DNA from 4 places in the Oceanobacillus sp. FSL W8-0428 genome. Region 1 is predicted to be linked to each of the others. Evidence: riboswitches for the same ligand, from Rfam matches in the RefSeq annotation. Region 1 holds a riboswitch; each other region holds the start of a gene.
What was found. A riboswitch is a leader RNA that binds a small molecule or an ion and turns the genes downstream of it on or off. The one in region 1 is predicted to bind S-adenosylmethionine.
Positions count from the first base shown of each region.

Region 2: another riboswitch for S-adenosylmethionine. It lies ahead of MKY30_RS10570 (methionine ABC transporter ATP-binding protein); the one in region 1 lies ahead of MKY30_RS03265 (O-acetylhomoserine aminocarboxypropyltransferase/cysteine synthase family protein).
Region 3: another riboswitch for S-adenosylmethionine. It lies ahead of MKY30_RS03715 (iron-containing alcohol dehydrogenase family protein); the one in region 1 lies ahead of MKY30_RS03265 (O-acetylhomoserine aminocarboxypropyltransferase/cysteine synthase family protein).
Region 4: another riboswitch for S-adenosylmethionine. It lies ahead of metK (methionine adenosyltransferase); the one in region 1 lies ahead of MKY30_RS03265 (O-acetylhomoserine aminocarboxypropyltransferase/cysteine synthase family protein).

Region 1 covers NZ_JBBORB010000001.1:742,779-751,034, forward strand. Annotated here, with positions in the region: gene cls (cardiolipin synthase) at 1-1,072, opposite strand, end outside; gene megL (methionine gamma-lyase) at 1,352-2,533, opposite strand; gene rarD (EamA family transporter RarD) at 2,773-3,696, shown strand; gene MKY30_RS03260 (hypothetical protein) at 4,071-4,250, opposite strand; SAM riboswitch class I at 4,413-4,510, shown strand; gene MKY30_RS03265 (O-acetylhomoserine aminocarboxypropyltransferase/cysteine synthase family protein) at 4,601-6,262, shown strand; gene MKY30_RS03270 (SGNH/GDSL hydrolase family protein) at 6,789-7,691, shown strand; gene MKY30_RS03275 (YpmS family protein) at 7,709-8,256, shown strand, end outside.
Region 2 covers NZ_JBBORB010000001.1:2,258,248-2,266,503, reverse strand. Annotated here, with positions in the region: gene MKY30_RS10585 (TetR/AcrR family transcriptional regulator) at 35-634, shown strand; gene brnQ (branched-chain amino acid transport system II carrier protein) at 671-2,008, opposite strand; gene MKY30_RS10575 (pyridoxal phosphate-dependent aminotransferase) at 2,314-3,489, shown strand; SAM riboswitch class I at 3,633-3,728, shown strand; gene MKY30_RS10570 (methionine ABC transporter ATP-binding protein) at 3,863-4,882, shown strand; gene MKY30_RS10565 (methionine ABC transporter permease) at 4,884-5,546, shown strand; gene MKY30_RS10560 (alpha-hydroxy-acid oxidizing protein) at 5,562-6,704, shown strand; gene MKY30_RS10555 (hypothetical protein) at 6,782-6,997, shown strand; gene MKY30_RS10550 (phthiocerol/phthiodiolone dimycocerosyl transferase family protein) at 7,252-8,256, shown strand, end outside.
Region 3 covers NZ_JBBORB010000001.1:843,642-851,897, forward strand. Annotated here, with positions in the region: gene MKY30_RS03675 (ABC transporter ATP-binding protein) at 1-481, opposite strand, end outside; gene MKY30_RS03680 (ABC transporter permease) at 488-1,558, opposite strand; gene MKY30_RS03685 (aminoglycoside phosphotransferase family protein) at 1,646-2,584, opposite strand; gene def (peptide deformylase) at 2,617-3,174, opposite strand; gene MKY30_RS03695 (helix-turn-helix transcriptional regulator) at 3,158-3,358, opposite strand; gene MKY30_RS03700 (YibE/F family protein) at 3,613-4,716, shown strand; gene MKY30_RS03705 (YibE/F family protein) at 4,713-5,495, shown strand; gene MKY30_RS03710 (HdeD family acid-resistance protein) at 5,798-6,316, shown strand; SAM riboswitch class I at 6,434-6,550, shown strand; gene MKY30_RS03715 (iron-containing alcohol dehydrogenase family protein) at 6,717-7,817, shown strand; gene MKY30_RS03720 (MetQ/NlpA family ABC transporter substrate-binding protein) at 7,841-8,256, shown strand, end outside.
Region 4 covers NZ_JBBORB010000001.1:4,736,743-4,744,998, reverse strand. Annotated here, with positions in the region: gene ytkD (RNA deprotection pyrophosphohydrolase) at 1-16, shown strand, start outside; gene MKY30_RS22820 (ABC transporter permease) at 59-850, opposite strand; gene MKY30_RS22815 (ATP-binding cassette domain-containing protein) at 837-1,643, opposite strand; gene MKY30_RS22810 (ABC transporter substrate-binding protein) at 1,656-2,648, opposite strand; gene pckA (phosphoenolpyruvate carboxykinase (ATP)) at 2,821-4,407, opposite strand; SAM riboswitch class I at 4,590-4,695, shown strand; gene metK (methionine adenosyltransferase) at 4,874-6,073, shown strand; gene MKY30_RS22795 (gamma carbonic anhydrase) at 6,136-6,663, opposite strand; gene MKY30_RS22790 (hypothetical protein) at 7,181-7,570, shown strand; gene MKY30_RS22785 (class I SAM-dependent methyltransferase) at 7,592-8,158, opposite strand.

The DNA of each region.
Region 1 (8,256 bases):
TCACATCCACTCCGGACAACACAGCGATACGAATTGCATCACGCAGACTTTCATCCGGGATAAAATACGGCGTCTGGATATAGATATACTTTTCTGCTTCCATAATCATTTTAATATATCCATTTTTAATTTGCTCATACTCCGAATCTGGACCGCTTGAAACAATCTGCATACCTGTGTTGCCTCCACAGATCGTTTGAAAATGTTCCTCTTCATAGGAAATCCTCTGCTTGGAAGCTTGGTTCCAGTCTAATACAAAGCGGGTCTGCATACTTTGAACGGCATCTCCAACCACCCTCAGATGCGTATCACGCCAATATCCGAATTTCTTCTTTAACCCCAAATATTCATCTCCGACATTAAAACCGCCAATATAGCCAATCTCTCCATCAATAATGGTTAATTTTCGGTGGTTCCGGTAATTAATTTTAAAATTAATTACAAATTTGGATGGGAAGAACGCTTCAACTAAAACGCCCGCCTCCCTCAATTTCTTTATGTAGCTTTTCTTGAGTGATCTGGAGCCCATATCGTCATATAAAAGTCTGACACATACTCCTTCTTTTGCTTTTCTAATTAATGCATTAGCAAGTCTGCTTCCCAATCCATCGCTCCGCATAATATAGTATTGTACATGAACATGGTGTCTTGCCCGGCTGATGTCTTCCAAAAGCGCTTCAAATTTTTCATGACCGTCTGTAAGAATATCTACTCCATTGTTTTCTGTATAAACAGCATTATCATTACGAAGATGAAGATAGACCAAATCCTGATGGCTTTTTAAGTCTTCATGATTTAATTGGAAGGTGTCATCCTCAATGGCATTAATTTGTTTTTGTACAGCCTTTTTCACATCCATCCGGCTCCGCTGATCCCATTTGAATATACGGCGATTGCTGATAGGTCGTCCAAAAATTAAATAAAGAATAAATCCTAAAACAGGAATAAACAATAGTACCATTACCCAAGCCCAGGAAGAAGTTGGATCTTTCCGCTCCAAAAAAATAATGGATATAGCTAATGCAATATTTATAATAAAAATTAATCCAATAACTATTGAGTAAACACCCATATATCCTGCTCCTATCACTTCATCTCCAACAAAAAGGGAGTTCTGCTCTTATAATAGCACAAAATAAAATTTCGTTCAGTGAAAGCCCCTTTTCTCCCATTTAATTGGAATTGTAAGTACGCTTTCTCAAAAAAAAGTTGTCAGCTTGAATCAGGAGAATACCCTCTTCTGTACCCTCCTGCCTTAATGGAATTATTTTCCTGATTATCCAAAAGCGTCAGAGGATAGCTTCTGGTAATTCCTCAGTTGTCACTATTCCCCAAAAACTAACAGATTATTTTAGCGATTCAAAGCTTGATCCAAGTCTTCCCAAATATCCTGCCACGCTTCTATTCCTACTGATAATCGTATCAAAGAGTCTGTGATTCCCATTTTCCGGCGTCGTTCATCAGGAATCACCGCATGTGTCATTGTAGCCGGGTGCTGAATCAATGTTTCTGTATCGCCAAGACTTACTGCAATGCTGATAAACTGCAGTTTATTAAGAAAGCCCTGTGCTTCTTCCTTCCCTCCATCAATCTCAAAAGAAAGAGTTCCTCCTCCCGATTTCATTTGCTTCCTCATAACAGAATATCCCAATGCATCCGGGTCACCCGGATAAAATACCCGCTTAACCTTTGGGTGCTGTTTCAGCTTTTCTGCAATTTCTAAGGCATTATCAGAATGCCTATCCATTCGAAGCGGTAATGTCTTTAACCCGCGAATAACCAGCCAGGCGTCGAATGGTGACAGCACACCGCCAATATCCTTTTGCGTGGTTGCTGCAATTTGCTCCATTAATTCTTTTTTCCCAGCTGCTAACCCTGCAATTACATCACCATGCCCGCTTAAATATTTCGTAGCACTATGCACAACAACATCTGCTCCTAATTCTATCGGACGCTGTAAATACGGTGTGGAGAATGTATTATCTACCACGACGAGAACATTATGCTTCCTGGCAAGATTTATTACAAGCTCCAAATCAATTACTTCCATTGTCGGATTAATCGGTGTTTCAATATAAAAAACCTTTGTCTCCGGCTTGATTTTAACTTCTATATTTTTTACGTCAGACATGTCTACATAGTCTGTTTGGATATTATACTTTTCATCCATCATAGACAGTAAACCAAAAGTGCATCCATATAATCCAGACGAGCAGATAATATGGTCATTTGCTTTAGTGAGAGCGATTAAAACTGCTGAAATTGCAGCCATCCCCGAAGAAAATGCCAGCCCTTTCTCCGCCTTTTCAAGTGCTGCCAGTTTTTGTTCCAGCACCTGCACAGTCGGATTGCCGATACGCGAATAAACATGTCCCTCTTCTTCTCCGGCAAATCGTGCCGCTCCCTGTTCCGCTGTATCAAAAGTAAATGTAGAGGTTTGAAAAATTGGCGGTGTTAAGCTGCCGAGCAGTTCTTTTGAATCATACCCCTCATGAATTATTGCTGTTTCCATATGTTTAAACTTTTTACTCATTTATTCTCTCTCCCATCCTTTATATAGATGATAAATTCTGATGAGTCTATACACTTATAATAAAGTATTCCTGTTCTGTTGGAAATGTTTCAGGTTCATAAATTTACCTGACTTTATTGAACAGAGGTGTTCTTGTTATGAAAATAAGTATTAACTTATTTAAAAAAGCCATTGATTCCTTCCTGATAAAGTTTTACTATTAGATTTAGTTTGATTTTTTCAGAAGGTAGGAATAAAAGATGGAAAATAAACCTTTACAGCAAGGGGCGATTATTACCTTTGTTGCTTATTTATTATGGGGGATATTCCCAATATATTGGAAGTTTCTCGATAATGTCCCTGCCGGTGAAGTACTTGCTCACCGGATTGTGTGGAGCCTGGTATTTATGATTTTCTTAGTACTTGCTACTGGCAACTGGCGGCATTTAATGGAAACAGTACAGCTGTTGAAAAAGGATAGAAAGAAAGCACTTGCTATTATTACAGCTTCTATTGTAATATCCATCAACTGGTTCTTGTTTATTTTTTCTGTACAGCACGGGCATGTGCTGCAGGCCAGCTTAGGATATTATATCAATCCTCTGATCAGTATTTTATTGGCGGTCTTTGTATTGAAGGAAAAGACAACCAAAGGACAAGTTCTGTCCTTTATTCTCGCTGGTATCGGTGTACTTTATTTAACTTTAAGCTATGGCGTGTTTCCCTGGATTTCTCTATTATTAGCGATGAGTTTTGGTTTTTACGGACTCATTAAAAAGACAATAAACCTCCATGCTATGTATGGACTTACTATTGAAACACTGGTCGTTGCACCGATTGCATTATTATACTTGATATTTATTCCATCAGAAGGGTCATTTACTTTTTCTCCCCTGTTTGCATCAGATAATCTATTATTAATTGGGGGCGGTATCGTAACTGCAGTTCCTTTACTGCTATTTGCAGCGGGGGCCAAACGGATTCCATTAGCAATGGTCGGATTTTTGCAATATGTTGCACCGACGATTATGTTCTTCTTGGGTGTGTTCTTATATAATGAAACATTTACGGTACATCATATGATTACATTTGCCCTTATTTGGATAGCTCTTATTATCTATATGGCAAGTATTTATCGGGATGCACCGCGTGCAAGAAACAAAGCTAAAAATGAAAAAGCTTAATGAAAGGGTATTTTAAACCGGACGAAGAAAAGATCCTTTTATAGGTATAAAGATTTAATTATCCGAAATAAGCTTAACTAATGTGTTCATAGCTATCCAAAGCAACAGGGAATGAAAACTCCACTATTAGTTGCATACCAAATTTATAAAGCTGCTCCGATTAATTATATTGGGGCAGTTTTGTTATTTATTGCTGTTTTTCTTTTCATTTAATACAGGAAAATACTATTTTAGCCTACCCTTAATCCAGAATGCACCTTTCCGAAAGAATCCAGCTATTAAATCCAAATGAAGAATATATCTTATAGTAACGATAACCATTCTCCTTGATATAATTATTTAAAATAATCAGTACTTTTATAACATATAGACCATCAATAATATTTTTCCTTCTCTAACAATTCTTTATTCTCTATAGTAAATAAATCGGTTCTCTCTTCGACTATATCTAAAAGGATGCTATCAGGCAGTTGCGTTTCAAAATGAAAGGCTAAAAAATTTTCAAATAAAATATTCAACTGCTTCTCTTGCACAGTTATTACCTGCATTTCCATTTATGAATTCTCAAAATCTATTTGATAGTTCAAAATTTTACTCATCAGTAATCCCCTTCCATCCTTTTTTTAAATGAAACTTTATTAATTCATAGTAAACTACTTGACATTTAATCTCTATAATTATATACTCTCTAGTAATTTCTAAATATTTAGCATAATCTCTTATCAAGAGCGGCGGAGGGAATAGGCCCTGTGAAGCCCGGCAACCTGAACAAAAACTGGTGCCAAATCCTACAGATTAATCTGAAAGATAAGAGAGAGTTCCAAGTCGATGACAAGAGCTCTCTTCTTTTAAGAAGAGGGTTCTTTTTAGTAACAGAGGATATATCTAAAAGGGAGGAAATAAAATGTCAAAACATTCAATCCAGCAGGACGAGACAATTTTATTACATGGAGGCCAGGTTCCTGATCCAACAACCGGGTCCCGGGCAGTGCCTATCTATCAAACTACTTCTTACGTATTCCGGGACACGGAGCATGCACAGAATTTATTCGGGCTGGCAGAGCCGGGAAATATATACACACGAATTATGAATCCAACTGTAGATACATTTGAACAGCGGATTGCCCAATTAGAAGATGGTGTTGGAGCCTTAGGAGTAGCATCGGGGATGGCAGCCATTACCATGGCAATTCTCAATATTACACGTGCCGGTGATGAAATTATTGCAGACAGCAATCTATATGGCGGGACGTATAATTTATTTGCCAACACACTCCCCCGCTATGGCATCAATGTAAAATTTGTAGATGGAACAGATCCTGAAGCAATTGAAGCTGCGATTACAGATAAAACAAAAGCAATCTTTGGTGAAATCATTACTAACCCGAGCCTATATGTTTTTGATATAGAAACCGTTGCGGACATTGCCCATAATCATGGTATTCCTTTAATTATTGATAATACTTTCGCTACACCTTATGTTGCAAAACCATTAACATGGGGTGCGGATATTGTTGTGCATTCTGCAACGAAATGGATTGGCGGACATGGTACAACTATTGGCGGTATTGTGGTTGACAGTGGCAGATTTGATTGGAACAACGAGAAATTCCCAGATTTTATCGAGCCGGATGCAAGCTATAATGGCTTAAAATATGCTGACTTAGGACCGACTGCTTTTATAACAAAGCTGCGTGTCCAATTATTACGTGACATCGGACCTGCTCTAAGCCCGCAAAATGCCTTTTTATTACTTCAAGGATTGGAAACCTTACATTTACGTATCAAAAGGCATAGTGAAAATGCAGAAAAGCTGGCAGCCTATCTGGAAAAACATCCTGCTGTAGAATGGGTCAACTACCCCGGGCTGGCATCACACCCATCTCATCAGCTTGCCGGGAAGTATTTAAATGGCGGTTTTGGTTCTGTTATTACCTTTGGCATTGAAGGAGGCCGGGATGCAGGCCGTATCTTGATTGATAATGTGGAACTCTGGTCTCACGTTGCCAACGTCGGCGATGCAAAGTCACTTATTATTCACCCTGCTTCTACGACCCATCAGCAATTAACAGATGAGGACTTGGCAAAAAGTGGTACTACAGAAGAATTGATTCGTCTATCCGTCGGTCTGGAAGCATTTGATGATATTGTAGCTGATCTGGAACAGGCAATAGATAAAGCGACCGGAAAATCGCATGGCAGTCAGAAATCTGCGGAAGAAATAGCAGTGAAAAACTTACTGCAATCTCCATTTGACCGCAGTGAAGGTGTCCGTAAAAAACGCATTGTAGCTGTCGGCATCGCGGATGACGATATTGCGCCTCTTTATAAATTAGGCTATGAGGTTATTCCCACAACAGATATAGATGAGGTAACAACAGATATACTATCCGGGGCTGATGCAATTTGGCTGCAGGAAGGTAAGCCGGCACCAGAAGAAAATGCAGCTTATCAGGGAACTATTTTGTTCACAGACACAAGCTCTGAAGTAACATCTGAAGTATTTATTCTTTCAAATATCCAGCCGGCACAGTTTGCCTTGGAATTACGCAGCTTCAGAAATTAGTTAAAATAATTATACAGTATCCGCCTTTCTTCTATTAGAACATTTGATGTTTTATCGTGAAGAAAGACGGGTACTTTTATGTTATAATGAGGTTTAGTCACGTCTTCTACATAAAATTAGAAGGCGTTTTTCATTTAAACCTGTTTATTATTTATAATCCTTGATTAAAATAGGAATATAAATAAAAACATCTACTCTACCAAATTATTTTACAAATACGTACACATCAAATAAACTTTTTACATGTATGTTCAAAAATCAGCTGATAAGGGCTGCTCGATTACGTACTGGGGATGAAACCGGACTAGGCTTCGGTTACTTATCCTGTGGGGATAGCAAGCTGACAGACTTCTCCGTCTTGTGGTAACCCTGTGTTGCCTGTAACAATACAGGCTATCTAAGCAAAAGCTCCTTCCCCTGCCATTTTTTATTGGACTTTTTGAACATTTTCTTTACGTATTATTAAGTAATTTTATTTGTTCCAACATAAACTAGAAGAAAAGAACACGTAGGTGTAATCATGAAAATGACCAAAAAAAGATGGCTTATTCTCATTAGCTCCATTCTTATTATCATTATAGCTGTTTTTTCGATTTTACAGCTGCCATATTTTCAATTAAGCTCTGAACAACGGGAAAGAGAAGAAGCTCTTAGAGAACAAATTACGTCTGAACCAGCAGAAAATGGCGAAGAAGATACAGAAGACGACAGCGAGGAAGTTATGGGAAACGCAGACGAACAAGAAAATGAGGAAATAGCTGTCGATGAGCCTTTTGAAAATACATTCGGATTTGCTTCTGAGGAAAATGTGGATATCGTTGCTCTTGGTGATTCACTGACTCAGGGTGTAGGAGACGATACAAATCAGGGGGGCTATGTCGGGATATTAGACAGAACACTTCAGGCACTTGATACAAATGTCCATTTTGATAACTTTGGAAAACGTGGAAACCGCTCCGATCAGCTGCTCACCCGTCTGGAGGATGAGCCTGAATTAACGGATGCTTTAGAAGAAGCAGATATTATTATCATTACCATCGGTGCTAATGATATTATGCAAGTGTTAAAGGAAAATATTATGGACTTGGAGATCAGCTACTTTAACGAGGAACAGGCTTTCTACGAAGATCGTCTCAGCGAAATATTTGATAAGCTTCGTTCCATTAATGCGGATGCCTCTATTTATCTATTAGGTATTTTTAATCCTTTTACAAATTATTTTGAGGACATTCCAGAATTGGACCAGATTGTCGCTGATTGGAATACTATAGGAAGAGAGACAGTCAATCAATACGAAGGCAGCACCTTTGTACCAATTGATGATTTATTTGAAGACGAGACTGCAAATTTATTTTCAGACGATAATTTCCACCCTAATTATGATGGATATTATCTAATGGCTGAACGTATTCTGGAATATTTTAATTAAGTTGGGATGAAAACATAATGAGAGTAAAGAATAGACAAATAAAAATAAATAATAAATGGAAAGCCGGTTTTCTCGGTCTTCTTATCTTTAATGCAGCTATCTTACTCCTTTTGCTGGCGCTTATTTTTTGGCCAGTTTCTAAAAATGAGTTCCCGCAAAATTCTGTAATAGACGAGCAGGAAAGCTCTGAGTTTTACATTCAGACAACAAAGCAAAACTTAAATAATTTAATCAATGCTTATATTGAGAAATTACTTGAGGGGACGGATCACCATTACCGTATTTTTCTTGAGGATGATGTGCATCTGATGGGTGAATTGCCTGTCTTCTCTTCCACAGTTCCTCTTTCTGTCCGTTTTGAACCGATTGAGCAGACAAACGGTGATCTGGTTTTACAACTGAAGTCTATCTCTGTTGGACTTTTAGAACTGCCAAACAAAAAAATTATGGAATACATGGATAAATTTTTACCAATGCCTGAATGGGTAACGATAGACCCGGACAGCCAGGAAATTTATGTAGCTGTTACAGATATGAATTTACAGGGCAATTTCGATGTAGCTGT
Region 2 (8,256 bases), 1.5 Mb from region 1:
AAATATGATATGATAAAAATGGAGGTGGCAAGCTATGGACGGTTTTGAAAGAAGAACATTGGTTAAAAAAGAAAAAATTTTAAATACAAGTGCAGCACTTTTTCAAAAAGAGGGTATCAAAAAGGTTTCCATCTCAAAGATAGCGAAGGAAGCAAATGTTTCACAGGTAACTATTTATAATTATTTTGAGAGCAAAGAAAAGTTATTGTATGAAGCACTTATTTACTTTGTGAATCAAACATGGGAAAAATACCATAAACTGATTGAAGAGCCGATATCATACGAAGAGAAGATGAAGCAGTTTATATTTTCTGAGGCACAAACTGTAAATGATTTACACGAGGAATTTTCCAACTATATGATGGACCAATACAAAATACCTGGCAATTTTATTGAGCACCTTTATCAAGAAAAAGCACTGCCTGCAATGATGCAGCTCGTTCAGCAAGGCAGAGATGAAGGCTTCATTGATCCTGCTATCAGCGATACCGCTATCTTCGTCTATTTGCAAATGTTTACCGATTATTTGCAAAAAGGTGACGCTATCGAACAGCTTGTTCCATTAACGGAAGAATTAATGAAGCTGTTCTTCTATGGTATTGCAGGCAGTGGAGAAATTAAAAAACCTGACTGAAAGATTTTTCATCTGACAGCCAGGTTTTATTTCTATTTAATCTTTCACTTTCGCAATAATAATCATAATCACCGCTACAACAGCTGCCGGGATAAGCCAGCCCAGTCCTTCTGCATAAAGCGGAAGAACATCACCTAGTGTTTCAACAAGAACATCCAGCCATTCAGGCAGCTCCAATTCTAATGATCCGTAAAGTGCTACAAGACCATCTATGATACTAAAAAGGAAAGTGACCGCAATGGTCGGGATGTAAACAAGGCGTGAATGATTGAAAATTGGTGACACAAATGTTAATAAAACTAATACCATAGCTAGTGGGTATAGAAACATCAGCACAGGTACAGAGTAAGAAATAATATTTTCCAGACCAAAATTAGCTACTACAAATGTTAAGATGGAAAAGAAAAAGACAAACGGCTTATAGCCAATAGCAGGGATTAAGGAATGAAAATATTCCGCATTTGCTGTAACCAATCCAATTGCTGTTGTCAGACATGCCAATATAATAATAGCTGCGAGCAAAATGGCTCCAAACGTACCAAAGTAATGCGATGCTGCACCACTTAACACAGGCCCTCCATTATCAAATACACCTAACTCTGTTACACTGGTTGCCCCTAAATAGGATATCCCTACATAGATAATTGCGAGTAATGCTGTTGATGTTAAACCAATCTTAGTAACAGCAGATAAGATTTGATTATTATTCGTAATTCCAAAACCTTTAATAACATTAATAATAATGATCCCAAATACCAGAGCAGCTAAGGCATCCATAGTATTATATCCTTCAATAAACCCGGTAAAAAAGGCTGCAGATTGATACGTTTCGTCTGGAGATTGGATAGAGCCCATCGGATTGAAGAATGCAACTGCTAATAGAACAAGCAGTAAAATAACAAGAGCCGGCGCCAGGAATTTCCCAATATTATCAACAATTTTCGATGGAAATAATGAAAAAAGCAGTGTAATCAAGAAAAATACTCCAGTAAAAATTAATAAAACTGTAGAATGCGCTCCATCATTTACATATGGAGCAATGCCTACCTCGTAAGCAACTGTTCCTGTTCTTGGCGCTGCGAAGAATGGGCCAATGGTTAAGTAAAGTAATGCTGTAAACGCAAGTCCATAGATAGGATGAACACGGCTCGCAAGCTCTTGCAGATTATTTTTTCCAGAGAAGCCCATTGCCATAATACCGAGAAAAGGCAGCCCTACTCCGGTTGCTAAAAATCCTATTATAGCTGGCGTGAGGTTATCACCTGACAGTTGTCCCAGCTGTGCCGGGAAAATCAAGTTCCCCGCTCCAAAAAATAAAGCAAATAACATAAATGCAATTGCTAAATAATTTCCTATACGCAGTTTGGTATTCATTTTATTCCTCCTATTTCCAAACCTATAATTCTTGGAATTATCTAATTATTTAACATAATTTGACACGATTTCTATGTTACTACTTTCAAATATGAAATGCAATGGAAAGCAGGGTGAAATAGTTTATTTGGAAAAAAACCCCAAAAACATCTACCAGCACCTTATCTTTTTTTGATAGACAATCTCTCTGCAAACTTATACTATTATATATAATTATAAAGTGAAAATTCATTCAGTCAGGAAATCCTCTGCCAGGTAGACTGAGAAAACATTTACAAATTATAGTATAAAGAGGTCGATAGATTATGAAATTATCCCGTCGTGTAGAACAGCTTCCTTCCCAATTCTTTGCTGCACTTGCAGGTAAAGTAGCTGCTGCAATAGCAGAAGGAAGAGATATTATTAACTTAGGTCAAGGAAATCCAGATCAGCCTACGCCACCGCATATTATCCGCGCCCTTCAGGAAAGTGTTGAAAATCCTGTTACACATAAATACTCTCCTTTCCGTGGTACAGATGAATTAAAGCTGGCTGCAGCACAGTTTTATAAAAGAGAATATGATGTTGATCTAGATCCCGCTTCAGAAATTGCTATTTTATTTGGCAGTAAAATCGGCTTAGTAGAACTTCCTTTAGCTCTAATGGATCACGGTGAATTAATGCTCTTACCTGATCCAGGATACCCGGATTATCTGTCCAGTGTACCATTAGCAGATGTTACTTATGACACCTTTCCGTTATTAGAAGAAAACGATTTTTTACCGGACTATACTGCCTTAACAGATGAACAGAAAAAACTTGCTAAGCTATTATATCTCAACTATCCGAATAACCCGACCGGAGCAGTTGCAACAAAGGAATTTTTTGAAGATACCATTGCATTAGCGCAGAAAAATGATATTGGAATCATCCATGATTTTGCATATGGCGCAATCGGGTTTGACGATTATCAGCCGGTGAGCTTCCTGCAAACAGAAGGCGCAAAAGATGTTGGCGTTGAGCTATATACCCTCTCCAAAACATATAATATGGCAGGCTGGCGCGTCGGGTTTGCTGCCGGAAATAAAGATATGATTGAAGCTATCAATATTCTGCAGGATCATTTATTTGTCAGCCTTTTTCCAGCTATCCAAAAGGCTGCTGCCGAAGCATTATCAGGTGACCAAAGCTGCGTTTCCTCTCTTGTAAAGCTTTATGAACAGCGCAGAAATGTTTTACTGGAAGAATGCAAACGCATCGGCTGGGATGTAACAGCTCCAAAAGGCTCCTTCTTTGCCTGGCTTCCAGTGCCGGCAGCATTTACAAGTGAAGAATTTGCGGATTATTTATTAAAGGAAGCAAATGTAGCCGTTGCAGCAGGTAATGGTTTTGGGAAAACCGGGGAAGGTTATATACGTGTCGGATTACTTGTCGAGGACGAGCGTATTCGTGAAGCAATTTGCCGTATTGAAAAACTTGACTTATTTCAAAATAAGCATTGACGAAACATATAAAATAGGCTATTTTTAAATAATACAATTCTATAATTGCGAGTTCAAAAAATGCCACTGAAAAAGCTATGTCACAGATGAGATTGACCGCTTTACCTCAGGGACTTCTTGAACATCCTCTATAAATAATATATCTCTTATCCAGAGTAGCTGAGGGACTGGCCCGTTGAAGCTCGGCAACCTTAAAAAGGTGCTAATTCCAGCAAGACATTCGTCTTGAAAGATGAGAGCAGAAAATAAGACCATATTTTCGGGCCTCTCTTTCAACAGAGAGGCTCTTTTTATGAATTGTGCAGATATTATATTAAAGCGCACAGATGATAACATCCCCCCGCTTAAAAATAGAAAGGCAGGAAGAACATCAATGATTAAGTTAGAGAATGTCACAAAAATTTTTCCGTCCAAAAAAGGAAAAGATGTTACTGCATTAGACAATGTAACGATTTCTGTCAATAAAGGAGAAATCCATGGCGTGATCGGCTATAGTGGTGCAGGAAAAAGTACATTAATACGCTGTGTCAATTTACTGGAAACGCCATCTAAGGGAAAGGTATGGATTGACGGAATTGATTTAACAAAACTATCAAAAGAAAAGCTTCGGCAAACAAGACAAAAAGTCGGCATGATTTTTCAGCATTTTAATTTATTAAAAACAGCTACCGTCTACGACAATATTGCAATCCCTTTAAAATTACTCGGCGTACCGAAATCAAAGATTGCTGAACGAGTTGTTAAATACCTTGAAATTGTTGATTTAGTTGAGAAAAAAGATTCTTACCCTGCTCAGCTTTCCGGTGGTCAGAAGCAGCGTGTAGCTATTGCAAGAGCACTTTCTCAGGAACCACAGGTGCTCCTGAGTGATGAAGCAACCAGCGCATTAGACCCCGAAACAACCAATTCCATTCTCGAGCTATTACTAAAAATTAATGCAGAGCTCGGGATTACAATTCTATTAATCACGCATGAAATGAACGTTATTCAAAAAATATGTGATTATGTATATGTTATTGAAAATGGAAATCTTATTGAACAAGGGTCTACGATTGAATTATTTACAAAGCCAAAACAACCGACAACAAAAAAATTCCTCAATACAATTTCACAGCGGAAATTATCTGACCGTCTGGTTAATGAATTGAAGCTGGAAGGAAAAGTTGTTCGTCTGACCTTCCTGGGCGAAAATACAGGACAGCCGCTGTTATCCAAGGTTACACAGCAATTTTATGTAGAGCCAAATATTCTGACAGCAAATATTATCGAATTAAAAAATGGAATTGTCGGTAATATCGTCGTTCATTTGATTGGTAATGATCATCAAGTAGAACAATCACTCTCTTTCTTGCAGGAACAAGGCGTAGAGATAGAAGAATTGGGGGTAAACTAATATGCAATCATTTATTGATCAATGGCTGCCAATATTTTACGAAGCAATAAAAGATACATTTCTAATGGTTGCTATTTCTCTTGCTTTCTCAGTACTTATAGGTATCATTTTAGCCATCATCTTAATTTTGACACGTCCCGGGCAACCCTTGCAAAATAAATTTGTCTATCAGTTTTTTAATTTACTAATAAATGTCATTCGTTCGATTCCGTTTATTATTCTTTTATTTTTTATGCTTCCATTCACCAAATTCGTAGTAGGCACCTCTATTGGTGTGGAAGGAGCTATTGTACCACTCGTTGTTAATGCTGCTCCATATATAGCCAGACTTATTGAATCTTCCTTGCTGGAGGTAAACCAAGGTGTTATTGAAGCATACCGTGCAATGGGGGTAAAAACACATCACATCATTTGGAATGTTATGCTTCGTGAAGCCAGACCGGCAATTGTACTGGCTTTAACCATTGCAACAATCAGTCTTATCGGGGCAACAGCTATGGCAGGCCTTGTTGGTGCCGGGGGCTTAGGTGACCTTGCATACAGATTTGGACATCTGCGTTATGAAACAGATGTGATGTATGTCACTGTTATTCTCCTGATTATTATCGTCCAAGGTATCCAATCTATCGGAAACCGGCTTGCGGCGCGGATGAAAAAAGATTAAACGGAGGTAAAAAATATGTCAGTATCATCGCAAAAAGGCTCTTTTCTAGAGCATATAACTATACAGGATTCCTTTCCTATCGGACCCGAACAGCTTGAAGCTGCAGCAAAGCATACCTTACCTGAAGAAGTGTTTGGTCACATCCGCTCCGGCGCCGGCGGTGAAGAAACATTAAGAAAAAATAGAGCGGCCTTTGAGCAATATTCCATTATTCCAAGATGTTTAAGTAATGTATCTCAGGTGGACACATCTATTCGTATTCTTGGAAAAGAATATGCTTTTCCATTTATGGTGGCTCCCATCGGCCATTTAAAAATGGTCCATGAGGAGCCCGACTTTGCCATTGCAAATGTGGCTGCCTCTATGAATATTCCATATATTCAAAGCACCGTTACTGCCAGGTCTATCGAAGAGGTCTCAGAGGCTGTGCCTGAAGGACCAAAATGGTTTCAATTATATTGGTCAAGTAATGATGCTATTTCCTACAGCATGGCAGAACGGGCAGAAAAAGCAGGCTATGAAGCGATTGTAGTAACTGTGGATACAGTAATGCTTGGATGGCGGGAAGATGATATGCGCTATCAATATTCTCCCTTGAAAAAAGGGTATGGAAAAGCCAACTATGTACAGGATCCAGCTTTTCAAAAAGGACTGAAAGAAGGCCAGAATGAAATTGATTCAATTATCGAGAATCTGCATCATCCACATCTTCACTGGGACAACATAGCAGAGTTACATCAGCGTACAAATCTGCCAATCTTTTTAAAAGGTATTCTTCATCCGGGAGATGCAAAACAGGCTATAGAGGCCGGGATTGACGGGATTATTGTTTCTAATCATGGTGGCAGACAAATGGACGGGATTATTCCAAGTCTGGAAGCATTACCGGCTATCCGTAAAGCTGTCGGTCCAGATTTCCCACTGCTCTTTGACAGCGGCATCCGCCGGGGAGCAGACGTAATTAAAGCTCTGGCACTGGGCGCTGACGCAATTTTACTTGGACGCCCTTATGCATATGCACTGGCTCTGCAGGGTGAATCAGGTGTTCAAAAGATATTTGCCAACCTTGCACAAGAGGTTTCTGTATCAATGGCTTTATCTGGAGCAAAGACAGTTGAAGAAGTGAAGCAGCTTACTTTAAAAGGCTCTGATTATTAATTGTTATAAAGAGCGGGTTCCTGTCTGCTCTTTTCTTTTATGAAGCAGCTCAGGTTTCAATAATTTGGAGGAGACTTATGAAAAGAAAAGAAAATATAGTAATAGGTATATTGTTTTTGATTTCAGGTATTTTAATTACTTTTTTCCTGAATACAGTAACCATGATTATTGCACTGCTTATTATTGCTGCTACCGCTGTTTACGATATATTGAAGAAGCCGACGATTGCTAAAATTCTTTTTTATATTATTGTGTTTGGAGCATTTTCTGTTTATATCATTTTCTTTATTTAGATAAGGAGTAACTTTACGGTAATACGTGTGGTTACTCTTTTTTTATACAGAAATGATGGTGTATAATTTCTATGATAGACACGAAATACCATTCCACTTTTAAAATATAAACCTTTTTTAAATTTGATACTTGTTATAGTACAAAAAAAGGGCACCATCTGTTAAAGTAAAAGTTAAAGCTTATAATTGAAACTGGTTCTATCCAGATAGATATTGCACAAGCAAAATCAGAACGTTTAAGAGGTGTTCGAAAGATGGATGAATGGTATAAACTTGATAATGCAGGCAAAATGTTTCATGCTGTATCTGAACAGACAAATTCTTCAGTTTTCCGGCTCGCAGCAGTAATGAAGGAAACTGTGCAGCCTGATAAGCTACAGCTTGCACTTGATGACGTTATCAAGCGTCTGCCAATGTTTGCAGTAAAGCTCAGCAAAGGTTTATTTTGGGATTTCCTTGTTGAAAATAATGAAAAGCTTTTTGTTCAGTATGAAAACCAATATCCATGCGCACCCATTGATCCTATAGAAACAAACGGCTTCTTGATGCGTGTTACCTATTATAAGAAAAGAATAGCTGTGGAATTTTTTCACTCTGTAACAGATGGTACAGGCGCTTTAGAATTTATAAAGGCACTTATTTATCATTATCTCCTTCATCTGGGCGAAGACGTAAGTTATGAAAGCACACTAATTAACATTCATGATGAACCAAGCTATTATGAGCGGGATGACAGTTACCAAAATTACGTAACAGATGAAAAACCGCAAAAATTCAAAGAAGCATCTTCTTACCAAATCCGCGGCGGGTTAATAGATCAGACAATTGTCATCCATGGAAAAATGAGCGCAGAGAAGGTACACAAGCTTGCTAAAAAGCATGGAACAACAATTACCGCCTTTATTTCAGCACTTATTATTGCAGCTATTTATAAAGAAAGATTGAAATTCCGAGCTTACCAGGAGGAAATAAAAATCGCCATTCCTGTTAATTTGAGAAATCTTTTCCCTTCAAATACGCTGCGCAATTTTTTTGGAGTTGTCAATATTGGCATGGCGGTTACGGAAACAACAACATTAGAAGAAATTATTTCTGAGGTATCAAAGCAGCTGCGGGAAAAAGTGCGGAAAGAAAGCCTACAGCAAAGTATTAATGACCGGGTAAAATGGCAGACAAGACTAACAGCCAGGTTCATTCCGCTTCCTCTTAAATATCATGCAATCCGCTATGGTTATAGGAGTTTTAGTGAACGTACCAAA
Region 3 (8,256 bases), 100 kb from region 1:
TTGGGTTGGTATAAAGTGCTTTGGCAATTGCAACCCGCTGCTTTTCCCCGCCGGATAAGTCCTTCGGAAAGTTACGGATTAAATGGTCAATTCCCAGTGACTGATAAAGCTCCTTCGCCTCCTCCTTTTGCAGATTCCCTTTCTTTACCTTATCTAACAGCTGCATCTGCTGTCCGACATTTAAATAAGGTATGAGATTAGATGCCTGTAATACAAAACCGACTTCCTTCAGCCTTAATGCAGCACGTTTTTTCTCCTTTAAATCCGCCAAAGCTGTTCCATTAATCATTACTTCCCCGTCAGTTGGTGTCTGCAGTCCGCCTGCAATAGTTAAAAATGTACTTTTTCCTGATCCGGAGGGACCAATCACAGCAATTAATTCTCCTTTTTCAGCTTCAAAATCCGTTTCTTTCATTGCTTCCACTTTTGTTCTGCCGGTTCCAAAAGTTTTCTGTACCTTCTTCAATTCTAAAATAGCCATGCTCTCTTACCCTCCTATCGCCTTTAATGGATCAATTCGTACAATGGTCTGTACGGAGATTAATGCTCCAATTACTGACACAACAATCAGGATGATTCCATAAATCAACATTTCGATGTAATTAAAGGCTACCGGTACTGCCGCAGGTAAAAATAAGCCTGTGATTACCGCCAAAAACAGCCCGATCATAACACCAGCTAAAGAAAGTAAAAATGTCTGGGCCACTACAGAGCCGGCCAAGTACCCGGATGATATCCCCTGCGCCTTCATTACCCCAAAAATACTTATCTTCTGAATGGTAAGTACATAAAGAAAAATTGCCAGTACAACAGCCGATATAATAAATAAGAAGTATATCATCAATGTCAGCGTCAAATTTTGTTCTGTATAGCCTGGTAAATTTTCTATAAAAGTTTCTGTATCAATAACCTGTAATGTTTCGTCTGCTTCCACATTATTTAAATTATCTGTACGAATGATGAAGGCATTAATCGCATCACTATCTTCTTCAGCAAATTCCCCGTATTGAAGGGTCTCCAGTGTATCCTGGTCCGTGAACAGTACTGGCGCTGCATTAAACCTTGCTTTATCAGTAAATCCGACAATTTCTAACGTTTCATCTGTAGAAGACAGAGAAAGCTCGTCACCGATTTCAAAGCCGTCTTCTTTTAATGTATCATCAGCTATGACTTCCCCTTCATCCACAAAAGCATTTCCTTCGGTAACATCCGGCATGATAAAGGAAGATGAATCTACTGCAAAAATATATACATTTTCTTTTTTATCCCCGTTACTGGCAATCGCACTCAGCTGAGATAATTCGGTATATTCATCAACGCCGCTCCCATCAAAATCATCCTTGGACAGGATAGATTGCTGCAGCCGCAAATCCGATTCTTCTGTCAGAATAATCCCATCTGCTTCCCATTTATCAACAGCTTCACGGTTTAATTGCTCTAATCCATTTGCCAGCCCTGATAAAAAGAAAACCAGGTAAGAAATAAGCACCAAAACACCAATAACCAATGTAAAACGCAGCTTGTTATTCCTTATTTCGTTCCAGGCTAAAAAAAACATAAATTCACTTCCCTTTGGCTTCATTACAACACAAATACCTTTGCCTATTCCCTTTTTATAGCGTGTTTAACCCGATATCATAAAGATTTAGTTTTCAAGATCTGTTAATTCTTTTAAGTAACCAATAATTTCATCTTTATCCTTTGTACTAAGCTCTTCATATAACAGCTGCTCGGTAAACTCCCAAATATCTTCAAGTTTCCTTTTTAACTGATAAAAAGTGAGAGCATCTTTATTTATATGATAATTTTTATGATATTTCCGATAAATTTCCATAAATTTCTTGAAATACGGCTCACTTGTCAGAAACATCATGTCTGCTTCAGCAGGAGCCAGTTTCAAACCCTCCCAATCGATTACCAACAGGTTCTCTGCCTGCATTAAATTCCAATGATGAAGGTCCGTATGGCACAGCACCCTGTTTAATGAGGCAGATTTCAGTTTTGTTGAGAGCTCTTTTACGTTAGTAATCCACTTGTTTATACGCTCCTGGTTCTCATGCAGAAATAAATGCAATTCTTTTGGAACATGCTCCTCACTGTAATCGAGCACCTTTTCCAATTCTCTTATAAAGGGTACCTCAAAATCTTCTGTCAGGGCCCCCGTTGGAAAAGGGATTTCCTCACCAAATGAATGAAGTGCAGCAATGATATGTGCCAATTCTTCTGTCTGCTGCTCTGTTAAATCCTGTTCACCAATTGTCTTCCCATTAATAAAAGGATACAGTAAATAAATATTTTCCTCATCGTCACATTTGTAGTAGCCTTCCTTTGTCTGCATCGGAACAGGAATTCTACCTTTTAAATTACTGTTATGTTCTATCCATTCGACTATCGGAACATATTGATCAATCAATGCAGTTAATTTTGGTGTCGACGCCCGGTTCTTTTCATATACCTTTAAAAAATAAACAGCTTTACCTGCTTTTATCTCAAAGGCAAGCGATGCCCATCCCCCTTGTTTGGATTGTATTTGTACCGGGTGGACGTCATATTCTTCTTGTAACATGGCAGTAAATTTGTTCATTTCCAAACCTCTTTTCTGAGAATTTTGTCCTCCTATTGTAAATTCAAAAATGGTTTTTCTTTATCAATACGGTCAAAAAACATAATTCCATCCAGATGATCCATCTCATGCTGAACTAGAATAGCGCTATATCCTTTAAAGGCATAGGTATGCTTCTTTCCTTCTATGTCAAAGGCCTTCACCTTTATTCTTTCATAGCGCAGCACATGCCCGCGTATTTCTCTATTTACAGATAGACATCCCTCTCCCTCCGGAAGGTAGATTGTATTTGCAGAATGGCTGATCAGCTTAGGATTAATCAGCTTTAATTCTATTGTTTCACCCTTTTCCGTCTGGTAAAGTGCTGCAAACATTCTTTTGTTGATACCCACTTGATTCGCTGAAAGCCCAGAGCCCGGCCTTAACTTATATTTCCTTGCCAGTTCAGGATTCTGACTGTTTTTTAAATAGGTCAGCATACATTCCAGTTCTGTTTTCGTTTCTTCCGTAACAGGCATGCGCACTGGATCCAGCTGTTTTCTTAAAATAGAAGCTCCTTCTTTTTTAATGTCTTTCATTGTAATACGGTACCCTTTATGGAATTTCGTCATAAATAAACACCTCTTCCAGATTTTTATCCAGCGCTCTGGATATTTTAAATGCCAGCACTAAAGCAGGGTCATATTTATCATTTTCAACACAGTTAATTGTTTGTCTGGAAACGCCACAAAGAAGAGCCAGCTTTGCTTGAGTTATATTTGATTGCTTCCTTATTTTTTTGATAAAATTTTTCAATGTTCAAGCTCCTTTTGTCAAAAGTATTTGACAAAATTATAGCATTACTCCCTTCATAATGTCCAAAGCTTTGGACATTATAAAATACCCTCCTCCTTTTGGTACATACTAAAATAAGAAGGTTATGCATCTCCCCTTTGCTTTATACCGGAAAATTTTTCGAAGTTGTATGTATCTCCTTCTAATTAAAAGTGTTATCATAGTATATGTTTTCAGAAATACAAATAGGAAACCCTATTTTTGGAGTGATCACATTGAAAGCATGGTTAAAAAACCGGACAAAAAGCCAAATAATTACCGTTTGTTTATTACTGATCGGTTTTATTGCATCTATGATTTTTATCAATAATAATTATGATTTATATGATAGAACGATTGTTCAAATAACCGATGTGCAGGAAATAAATAGAGAAGATCAGGTTGATACACATGGAAATAAAGACGAGCATGTTACACAGCATATCGTCGGGGAAGTAAAAAATGGACCTGATAAAGGAAATTTAACTGAATTTGACAATGAATATATCCAGTCCCTGGCATTGGATTATGAACTGGCTGCTGGAGACGAGATTTTTCTTGCCCAGGATGGCGAGGCCACTGGTGATATCAAACGGGATAAATATTTCGTATTTGTAGCATGGATATTCCTGGCTATTTTATTAGCTGTCGGTAAATCCAGAGGAGCTTTATCTGCACTCAGTCTGCTCGTCAATGCAGTCATCTTATCGGTTGCTTTAGATATTTATATTCAACATCCAAGCATCAGCTTGTCGCTCATTACATTAATCAGTATCATCATTTTTACGGTGCTGTCTTTACTGATGGCAACAGGCTTTAATGAAAAGACCTATACAGCTATTCTCACGACACTGATTGGTACAGGTGTATCTCTGGTTATTGCTTATGTAGCACTACAGTTTACTGCTGAACAGGGCTTACGCTATGAAGAGATGGCATTTCTAACCCGGAATCCGCAAACTATCTTTATGGCAGGACTTTTGATTGGCTCATTAGGAGCCGTCATGGATGTTGCTATTACCTTGTCTGCTTCCATGTTTGAAATGTATGAGAAAAATAATCATATTAGCCTAGAAACATTAAAAAAAGCCGGATATGAAATAGGCAAGGATATTATGGGTACAATGACAAATATTCTATTTTTTGCCTATGTCAGCGGATCGATTCCAATGCTGTTAATTTATTTTAAAAATGCAGCTCCATTCGGTTTTACTGTATCCATGAACCTTTCTCTTGAATTAGCACGTGCTTTAGTTGGCGGAATTGGTATTGTCCTGACTATTCCTATTGCTGTGTATATATCTATTTTCTTCATCCGCAGAAAGCAGGCGAAATTATGAATGTACTCGTATTACTGGCAATCGTATTATTTGCACTAATGGCTTGGGTTGGCGGAATGAAGGGTGTTCGGTCCTTTATCGCACTCTTTATTAACTTTCTCATTGTTCTGATGGCTGTTTTCGTCATGAATGACCCGTCCGGAAACCCGATTATTATTGCGCTTATCGCGGTCGGCTTTATCAGCGCGGTCAGCCTCTTCTTCATTAATCAGGTAAATAATAAAACAATGCTTGCTTTTTTAGCGACGATTGCAACGACGGTTATCTTAATCTTTTTCATTATTATTCTGACCGAACAATCAATGATTTACGGACTCGGAGAAGAAGAGTCTGGCGAAATAACCACGTTCAATGTTCATATCGGTCTTAATTTTGTTCAAATTGCTACAGCAGTTATTCTGATGAGCACCATTGGAGCAATTGTGGATACAGCAATTTCCATCACCTCTCCCATGCGTGAAATTTATGAGCAGAATCCGGAGATTTCCAGAAAAGATTTATTTTTAGCCGGCATCCGGATCGGCAGAGATATTTTAGGGACAAGTACAAATACATTGTTCTTTGCCTTTTTCGGAGGCTATATGGGGCTGTTAATCTGGTTTAAGGATTTGGATTACTCGGTAGGCGATATTATGAATGCGAAAGTGTTTAATGATGAATTGCTGACAATCTTTATTTCCGGTGTCGGAATCGCCCTGGTTATTCCAATTGCCGCTCTGATGAGTGCGTATTATTTGAAGAGAAAAAAGAAAGATATCGTGTTAGAGGATAATGAATAAACAAAAATATAATCTAGTTATAAGAGAGCCTAGCCGCTGCAAAATCAGTGTCTGGGCTTTCTTATATATTTTATATTATAAAAATTGAATTATCCTTCTTGAAAGAAAACTTTCAAAGTCTCTCACTCAAAAGTACCGAAAATCACTACCATTGCCAGAAAATTCATTATGAACAGCAACACTAATCCAGTTTAGGTTACATACGTTTTTTTGTTTAAATGTAAATATTAAATCTATTTATATAGTAAAAACATGATTTTTACATTAGAATAAAAAAAAAGACATAAGGGAGGCCAAACTAAATGATTAAAGACTTCAAAGAAAACTTTCAACGTCATGCGATACTCCGTGCAGTTATATTTATATTCATCGGTGCAGCTATTTTTATTAATCCAAATGGATTCTTGCATTTTGTGGGTTATTTGATTGCAGGGTATCTAACTTTACTAGGTGTTATTAAAATATATCAAAGCTACAAATTAAAACAACAGACCGGCACTTATGATATAGGTTTAGCAGGCGGCATTCTTTTAATTGTATTGGCTGCTGTCTTCATTTACTTTGCACCAACACTTTTCTCGATTTTACCGTTTTTATTAGGTTTAGCGATTATCATCAATGGACTAATGCAACTGATTGTAGCCTTGAATATAAAAAGTACTGGCTGGACTATTTTTTGTATTCTCCTCATGGTTGGAGGAGCTGTTCTTGTTTTTAACCCTTTCAAAAGCACGCTTATACTATTTCAAACCTTTGGCGTCATTCTGACATGTATAGGAATCTCTGAAATTGTGGGACATTTTCAAAATAGAAGAAAATAATAGATATTAAAGATGTAACTTATTATTTCTGCTTATATATCTATATTTAGCACTCTTTCTAAAGCCATTGACTTTTCATATATTTCATATTAAGATATAACAACAGTTACATAAGAACTCTTATTGAGAGTGGCGGAGGGACTGGCCCGACGAAGCCCGGCAACCTTTCTAGAATTCGTTCTAAAAAAGGTGCTAAATCCTGCAAAGCGCATTATGCGCTTTGGAAAATAAGAGAGGACGTTTAGTAAATAAACTTTTTCAACCTCTCTAGAGCAAATAGAGAGGTTTTTTATGTAACATTTAAAGAGGTTGTTCAAAAAGTCCAATAAATATAATACGGTGAATTTCTCCGTACTTTTTGAATTCTATTTAAAGTTATTTTAAAAGGGGACATCTTATCATGCAAATAGCTACTGTAAAGGGCTCACCAGGCCATTATCAAATTGGTGAAGGTGCTCTGAAACACCTTGCAGAAAACTTGAATGATCTGCATGTGGAACGAATTGCAGTCGTTACCGGCAGAACTGCCTGGGAAAAGGCAAAACCATATCTTCCAGCTGTAATTACAGATAACATAAAAGAGAAAGATATACATTTTGCAGATGGGCATTGTACTGTCGAACGAACCAGCAGACTTGCAAAGATTTATCAGGAACAACAGGTTGATGCTGTCATTGGTATTGGCGGCGGAACAGCTTTAGACATAGCGAAAGCATCCGCTATAAATGCACAAATAAAAAGCATCTTAATCCCAACCATTGCAGCAACTTGTGCAGCATGGACCCCGTTAAGTGTCTTTTATCAGGAAGACGGAGCGCATTCTCATTATACAGAATTTCCTGAGACCAATACATTGGTCATAGTAGAACCGGCAATTATCGCAGAAGCTCCTGTAAAATATTTAAAAGCAGGGATTGGCGATACGTTGGCAAAATTCTATGAAGCCCGTTCTTTAGTGGAAGCCTTCTATCCTGCTGGTACACTTCCAGTCTGGCTGCAAATTTCTCAGTTCGCAGCCCGTTCCTGCAAAGATATTTTGCTTGCTGACAGTGAAGCAGCAATTAAAGCTTGTGAAAATAATCAGGTGACAGATGCACTCATTCGCGTTATTGAAGCCATTATTGCAACAGGTGGTATGGTTGGAGGCTTTGGCGGGAAAGCTGGACGTATTGCCGGTGCACATTCTATTCATAATGGTTTAACAGCAGCACCGCAAATCGCTGATTCCCTTCATGGGGAAATCGTATCCTACGGTATTTTAGCTCAGCTTGTCATAGAACAGGATATTGAAGAGCTTCATAAGCTCTTGAATTATTATGAAGCATGGGGCTTTCCAACAAGCTTGGCAGACTTCTCCATACAGACAGATGATCAGGAGCTGTTGGAAGCTATTGCGGAGAAGGTTACCCGTGAAGAGGAATCTATTCATTTGATGAAGAAAGAAATCAATGCAGATAAAGTTATTAGTGCATTCTTACAACTTGAAGACTATTCAAAATAAAAATGAAAGTAGGAAGATCTATTATGAAGAAATATTTACTTAGTATTACAGCTTTATTACTCGTTTTCCTTGCTGCCTGCGGCGGAGATGACGAAAGCGGCAGTGAATCAGACTTACTTGAGGATGGTGTACTGACAGTCGGTGTAACAGCCGGGCCGCATGAAGAAATTGTTGAAAAAATAGCTGAAATTGCAGCTGAAGATGATTTAGAGATTAAAACGGTTGTGTTTAGCGATTATGTCATGCCGAATGTTTCTTTAGACGAAGGTGATATTGACATCAGCAGCTTCCAAACAGAACCTTTTATGGACAGTATGGTTGAAGAAAGGGGCTTAGATATTGTTAAAGTAGCAGATACTGTAACTTTCCCGATGGGGGTTTATTCTGAATCTGTTGATTCGCTTGAAGATATTCCAGACGGTGCAACATTAGGTCTTCC
Region 4 (8,256 bases), 4.0 Mb from region 1:
AAAAACATATGTGTAAAAAGCAGACAGCACTTAGCTGTCTGCTTTTTACTTTAGAAGATTATTTTCTTATCAGTAATTGCTCAATTTTCTCTACAGTTTTGTACATAATTGCAGCAAGGATAGCGATAATGACCAGGCTCGACATAACGAGTGTAAAATCAAACACCTGAAAACCGTAAATAATTAAATATCCTAAACCTTGTTTGGAAACTAGATATTCTCCGACAATAACCCCTACCCAGGAAAGCCCGACGTTTACTTTTAATGTGGAGATAATGGCGGGTAAGGAAGCGGGAAAGACAGCTTCTTTAAAGCATTGCCATTTTGTTGCATCAAAGCTCCTTAATACTTTTAAATAATTTTGATCAACCTCATTGAAAGCTGCAAACACGACAAGGGTTGTGACAATAACAGAAATAATAAACCCCATCGCAATAATTGATAAATAGCCAGGACCGAGAGCTACAATAAGTATTGGTCCAAGTGCAACCTTTGGCATAGCATTAAAGACAACCAGATAAGGATCCATGACTTTTGAAAAACGATGAAAACTCCAAAGCATGGAAGCTATGATGATTCCGGCAATAGTACCTATTAAAAAGCCGAGTATGGTTTCGAGCAGTGTAATCTGAATATGGCCTAGTAAAGAACCTTGTATAAGTCTGCTCCATATAGAGCTGAATACACGACTGGGAGAGCTGAATAAAAGCGGATCAATCCAATACAATCTGCTGGCTACTTCCCAAAAGGCGAAAAAAAGAATCAGAATGGAGAGCTGCCAGGTCAGTACAATTTTTGCTTCTTTTTTTAACTTTTGCTGATAAGCTGCAAATAACTTAGGACCGTTCATAAGCATTCTCCTCTATCGGTTTTACCGTATGCTTCTGCTGGTCTAGGTCAGCCCAGATTTTGTCAAACAGCCGTCCATATTTAGGATGTTTCCTTGCGAGAAAAGGAGATTCATCCCTTAATTCAACAGGTACATCGTATATTTTAGCAATAGCACCAGGGTTCGAGGACATTAAAATAATCCGGTCGCTCATAGAAATTGCTTCTCCAATATCATGTGTTACCAGTATAGCCGTTTTTTGATAAGCTTTAAGTAAATCGGATACCAATACTTCCAGTTTTAATTTTGTCTGAAAATCGAGTGCAGAAAAAGGTTCATCCAGCAATAGAATTTCCGGCTCCGTGATAAGCGTTCTTATTAAAGCAGCCCGCTGCCGCATCCCGCCGGACAATTCACTTGGATATTTATCAGCCACATTTTCGAGTCCAACTTCCTCCAGGAGAGCTATTGCTCTTTGTTTTAAGTCACTTGTCTGTCTTTTTCTAATCTGGGGTCCTAAGAGTACATTATCTATAATGGTTTTCCATGGAAATAAATAATCCTGCTGCAGCATATAGCCAATTTCTAAATCGCTAATCTCTATTTTTTCATTATTTATTAAAATCTCACCTTCAGCAGGCTGGAGCATTCCAGAAATCATCGAAAGCAATGTTGATTTTCCACAGCCGCTTGGGCCGAGTAAAGCAACAAATTCATTCTTCTTAACAGAGAAAGAAATATTGTGCAATGATTCTGTGTACTGCTTTTTGGAGAAGTAATAATGAGATACTCCATCTAATGTTAGATAAGACATCTTTACCCTCCTTTATTCTTCAATAATTTGCTCAGCATAATCAGTGTTAACAAGATCTTCATATGGAGCATCTCCAGGGAGTTCACCGGCCTCATCCATAATGCTTTTCAGATTTTCCCAGGCAGCTTCTTCAAGCAGTGGAGATGTAGCATAGGAGCCTTGCTGTTTATAACGCTCGATTGCATTTGCGAGCATTTCTACATCTGTATCCTCAAAATAAGGCTCTACTACCTTGGCAATTTCTAATGAGTCTGTCTCCTGCACCCATTGTTGAGCCTTATAAATTGCCCTGGTGAATGCTTTAACAGTTTCCTCCTCTTCATCTAAAAAGCTTTCCTTTGCCATGAAGACGGTATATGGGACCTGACCAGATTCTTCGCCGAAGGAAGCAATAATGTGTCCTTGACCATTTGCTTCAAAAATACTTGCTGTAGGTTCAAATAATTGAACGTATTCATAATCACCACTGGCAAAAGCACCTGGAATATTAGCGAAGTCAATATTTTGAACTAAATCTAAATCTTCATGGGGATTAATATCATGCTGCTTCAAGACATATTCTCCAACCATTTGCGGCATCCCGCCAACACGCTGTCCGAGAAAATTGCTGTCCCGTAAATCCTCCCAATTAAAGTCTTCATCTGCTTCTTTGGCTACTAAAAATGTGCCGTCCGTTTGGGTTAACTGGGCGAAGTTCACAGCATAGTCTCTGGAATCCTGAGCATAGACATAGATAGATGTTTCGGAACCAACAAGAGCAATATCAGCACTGTCAGACAAAAGTGCTGTCATCGTTGTATCTCCACCCCAAGTTGTTTGTAAATCCACCTCCAGCCTCTCTTCTTCAAAAAAGCCTTTTTCTAAAGCGACATATTGCGGTGCATAAAAAATAGAACGAGTTACTTCCGCAAGGTCTATTTTAGTCACTTTATTTTGATTACAAGCACTAATTAGAAGAAGAGAGCTTATTAATAAAATGAAACAGGAAAGTTTTCTCACTTTCATCTTCCTTTCTCAAAAACTGATCTTGAACATCTTCTATAAATATATGATTGGCGGGATGATTGTGTGAACGCCTATAAATTAGGATAAATAGGCTGCGGATAATTACAGGGAGAGGAAAAGTGAAAAAGGGTAAACTCAAGATAATGAGTTTACCCTTTTATAGAGGAGATGATTATACTAATTTATAAAGTGGTCCAGCTTTTCTTATGTTTTCACTTACTTCTGTGAATTTCTCGAAATTCATATGGAATTTGCCAGCCAGTACCTTTGCTTCTGTTTCATAGCTTTCTTTATCCTCCCAAGCATTTTTAGGAACAAGAACTTCATCTGGAACACCTGGAATCGATTTTGGAATGGCTAATCCAAAAATTTCATCTATTGTTGTTTCCACGTTATTCAGTTCACCAATTAAAGCTGAATGGACCATTGCCCGGGTATAGGAGAGCTTCATTCTGTTTCCAACCCCGTAAGCACCACCAGTCCAGCCTGTGTTAATAAGAAATACATTGGCATTAAATTTATCAATTTTTTCTCCAAGCATTTCTGCATATACTGACGGATTTAACGGTAAAAATGGAGAACCAAAGCATGCTGAGAATGTTGCAACAGGCTTTGTCACACCACGTTCTGTTCCAGCCAGCTTACTGGTGTATCCACTCAGGAAATGATACATTGCCTGTTCTTTTGTCAGTTTACTGATTGGCGGTAAGGTTCCTGATGCATCCGCTGTCAAGAATATAATGGTATTTGGGTGTCCAGCGACACTAGGCTCTAGGCTATTATCAATATTTTCTAATGGATAAGCAGCACGTGTGTTTTCGGTTAAAGAAGTATCATCATAGTCAGGGACCCGCGTATCTTCATCTAATACTACATTTTCTAAAACAGATCCATAGCGGATAGCATCAAAAATTTGCGGCTCTTTTTCTGCCGATAAATTAATGCATTTTGCATAGCAGCCACCTTCAATATTGAATACGCCATCTTCACTCCAGCCATGTTCGTCATCTCCGATTAATCGTCTGTCAACATCTGCTGAGAGTGTAGTTTTTCCAGTTCCGGATAATCCGAAAAATAAAGCTACATCGCCTTCTTCTCCTACATTGGAGGAGCAATGCATGGACAGGACATCTTGCTCAGGCAGAAGGAAATTAACTACAGAGAAGATTGATTTTTTTATCTCTCCTGCATATTCTGTTCCTCCAATAAGTACAATGCGCTGTTCAAAAGAAATTAAAACAAATGCTTCTGAATTTGTACCGTCTGCTTCAGGATTGGCTTTGAAACCGGGAGCAGAGATTACTGTAAAATCAGCTTCGTGCAATTGCTCCATCTCTTTTTCAATAGGAATAAATAATTGTCTTGCAAATAAATTGTGCCAAGCATATTCATTAATAACTTGAATAGGCAGTTTATACTTTTCATCTGCACCGGCATAGGCCTGGAGATGAAAAATTTCTTCTTTGTTATCTAAATATGCAATCACTTTGTCAAGCAGCTGATTGAAGGTATCCTCATCAATTGGCTGATTGACATTTCCCCAGTCTACTTTATCTGCTGATAAGGCATCTTTTACAATAAATTTATCTTCTGGAGAACGTCCTGTATATTTTCCAGTGGTAGCACGGATAGCACCAGTAGCTGTCAATTTCGCTTCATCACGATTGATAATTTTTTCAATAAGTTGGCCTACAGAATAGTTGCTGTAAATATTTGTTGAAGTGAACTCCTCCAGAATACTTCTCCGCAATATTTTCATAAGACAATTATTCACTCCTTTTAATGGTGTAGAATTCATTTTATCCTTAAAATATGTTTATTAGTATAACACATTAAATATAATAGTCCATACTACTTTATGAAAAAATATTTTTTATGCTACATAGGGTAATTGGGTTGACAGGAGAGGCTTGTTTCGTTAATCTAATTATTGAACGGATACTCTTATTCAGAGATGGTGGAGGGACAGACCCGATGAAGCCCAGCAACCTCACATAATGTGAAAGGTGCTAACCTGATGCAAGGATCATTCCTTGAACAATAAGAGCGAAAGGCCAATATGTTTCCCTTTCCTCATGTATTTTGAAGGAGAGGTTTTTTTGTTTTTAGGAGACTTTTTAAATATATTAAAAGTTTGCATAAAAAATGAAACCACATTGGGTGGAATGATAGATTTACATTGAAACAGAGTTCCGTAACATACAAGGAAAAGGGGAGTTAGCCTTATGGCTGCAAATCGTCGTTTATTTACTTCTGAGTCAGTTACTGAAGGGCATCCGGATAAGATGTCTGACCAAATTTCTGATGCTATTCTGGATGAGATTCTTTCGAAGGATCCAAATGCGAGAGTAGCGTGTGAAACAACTGTTACAACTGGAATTGTTTTAGTTGCCGGAGAGATTTCTACAAGTACGTATGTAGATATTCCTGCAATTGTACGTGAAACAGTAAAGAATATTGGATACACCCGAGCAAAATATGGTTTTGATTCTGAAACTTGTGCAGTGTTAACTGCTATTGATGAGCAGTCTCCTGATATTGCTGGAGGTGTGGATATAGCGTTAGAAGCAAGGCGGGGACAGGAAATTGAAGAGGAAATTGAAGCAATAGGAGCTGGAGACCAGGGCTTGATGTTTGGGTTTGCCTGCAATGAAACAGAAGAGCTTATGCCTCTGCCAATCTCTTTGGCTCATCGTTTATCCAGAAGATTAGCAGATGTCCGTAAAGAGAAAATTGTGGATTACCTGCGTCCTGATGGAAAGACTCAGGTAACGGTGGAGTATGATGAAAATGATCAGCCGTTACGTGTAGATACTATTGTTGTTTCTACACAGCATCATCCAGATATAACAAATGAACAAATAGAAGCGGATATTATTAAACATGTTGTAGAAGCTGTTGTACCAAGTGAATTACTGGATGATAAGACAAAATACTTCATTAATCCGACTGGCCGTTTTGTATTAGGCGGACCACAAGGGGATGTCGGCTTAACAGGAAGAAAAATCATTGTTGACACATATGGAGGCTATGCAAGACATGGCGGTGGAGCCTTTAGCGGGAAAGATGCAACGAAAGTGGACCGTTCTGCTGCTTATGCTGCACGCTATGTTGCTAAAAATATCGTTGCTGCAGGTCTGGCTGATTCCTGTGAAGTTCAATTAGCCTATGCTATTGGTGTAGCACAGCCGGTCTCTATTTCGATTAATACATTTGGCACAGGGCTCGTCAGTGAAGAAAAATTAGTGGAAGCAGTGCGCGAGCTATTCGATCTGCGTCCGGCAGGTATTATCCGTATGCTGGATTTGAGAAGACCAATCTTTAAAAATACCGCTGCTTATGGTCATTTTGGCCGCACAGATATTACATTCCCGTGGGAAAAAACAGATAAAGTGGAAGAATTAAAAGCTTTAACTGCTAAATAAAAAAATGTCAGGTATCTGAGGATGCCTGACATTTTTTACATGCAATCAAGATGGTAGTGATGCTATTTATCCATCCCCATTGATGTTTCTCTTAAATAATACTGTCCTTTTTCCACGTAGGATTTGCGGATACGTTCCATTTCTTCATAATCCTTATCCGTTAATTCACGGACTACCTTAGCAGGCCTGCCCATTGCTAAGGTTCTAGGAGGTATTTTCTTCCCTGGAGGCACCAGACTCCCGGCACCGACAAATGCATGCTCTCCAATTTCTGCACCATCCAAAATAATGGAACCCATACCGATAAGTGCATGATGGCGTATAGTTGCTGAATGCAAGGTCACCTGATGACCTACTGTTACATCATGTTCAAGTATTAACGGCATATTTGGACTTTGATGCAGCATAGAAAGATCCTGTATATTTGTCCGTTTACCAATTTTTGTAGGGGCGACATCTCCCCGGATAACAGTATGAAACCAAATACTTGCTTCTTCTTCAATTGTTACATCACCATTAATCACAGCATTTTTTGCAATGAATGCAGCAGGATCAATAGATGGAGAGATTCCTTTATAAGATTCAATCATCTGTATTCCTCCAACTAATTTATAATGATTAAAGTATATCAGAGGAAATATTTTCTGGAAAGAAGTCTGAAAAACAGATGATTTTCAGCTGTTTATGGAAAGGGTAATCATTTATATTTACACCATTTTAAAACGATTTTTTAAGTTATAGGCATATATTCTAAACCGCTTATTTCTTATGAATAATAAGTTTGAATGTATATTTATTTCTGTATAACCTCTACAGATACGAATATTTTTATGGTAGAATAAATAAGCTGGTTACATAACGATAGTGATAAATAAATAGATAAATGCTATCTTGGTTTATTCCATTCGTAATCTTGGAGATGGGGAAACCGGCAGTTGTTTCAGTTATTACTGGGACAAGTAATTGTATAAATCGGTCTAATCTATCAATGATTAAAATATTATTCAAACAGGTGAACTTTTAAAGTAAAAGTATTTCTTTGAAAATGAATTTTTGGCCTGTCAGGAAGAAAACTGATTTATCGGTAAAAAATGGGGTTGTACTTTCATGTTAATTCAAATTGTCATAGGAATTTTATTTTTTATTGGTGTTTATATACTGATTAGTGATGAACAAAAATGGCTGCGCGTAACAACGTACAGTTATATTATTTTGTTAACGATCATTTTTGCAATTGGGTATATTACGGAGTTAAACAGTCTGCAGAACTCTGAACTATTCGATATTTCTGCACTGCAACAATGGGTTTACGTATTCGGGTACTTGTATTCAGTTCCACTGATGATTGTATCGGCTTATATTTGGATTCCCTATCCGAAGAAATATAAAACACTGCGGAGCCGCGTTCTCATGATTGCACTTATTATATTTATTATCATGACAACCGGACATTTCTTAAATTTATTCTTCCGATTATTATTTTTAGGGATTGCTTAATAATCAAAAGAAACGCCTGATTCAGGAGCGTTTCTTTTTTTCGATAGCGATTAAAAATGGAGCCTGATTTTGTTGATTAATAAATTTGTATTGGAGTACTTGATACTCTTTTTGATTTAATTGCGAAGTGTAAGAAAGAACAGCTTCTTTTTCTTCCAATCCGCCGGCGTGTCCGTAATATATAACTAAGATAATCAGACCTTTTGTTTTTAGCTTTTCCAATATAGCTTCTATAGCTGCAAGAGTAGAATGGGGCTTTGTAATAATAGATTTATCACTTTTTGGTAAATAACCAAGGTTGAAAATAGCTCCGCCGAAAATGTTTTCTTTAATATATTCAGGAATCTTTTCATGGCTGTCTTGAATTAAAGATACATTATGACAGTTATTTTCTTGAAGCTTTTCTTGCGTTTTTTGAATAGCCTGCTCTTGAATATCGAATCCATAAACTTTGCCTGCAGATCCAACTGTCTGACTTAAAAACAATGTATCATGACCGTTTCCACAAGTGGCATCAATTGCTATATCTCCTTCTTTAAGACTTTCTCTTAATAGGGTATGTGCGTAGGTTAAAATATTTAATAGCATGTAGCTGTCTCCTTATGTACTTTTCTGACTCAAGTGTTCAAAATATCATCATTTATCACAGTGTAGTTGACTATATGACCTCTGCTCCCAAAATGGAA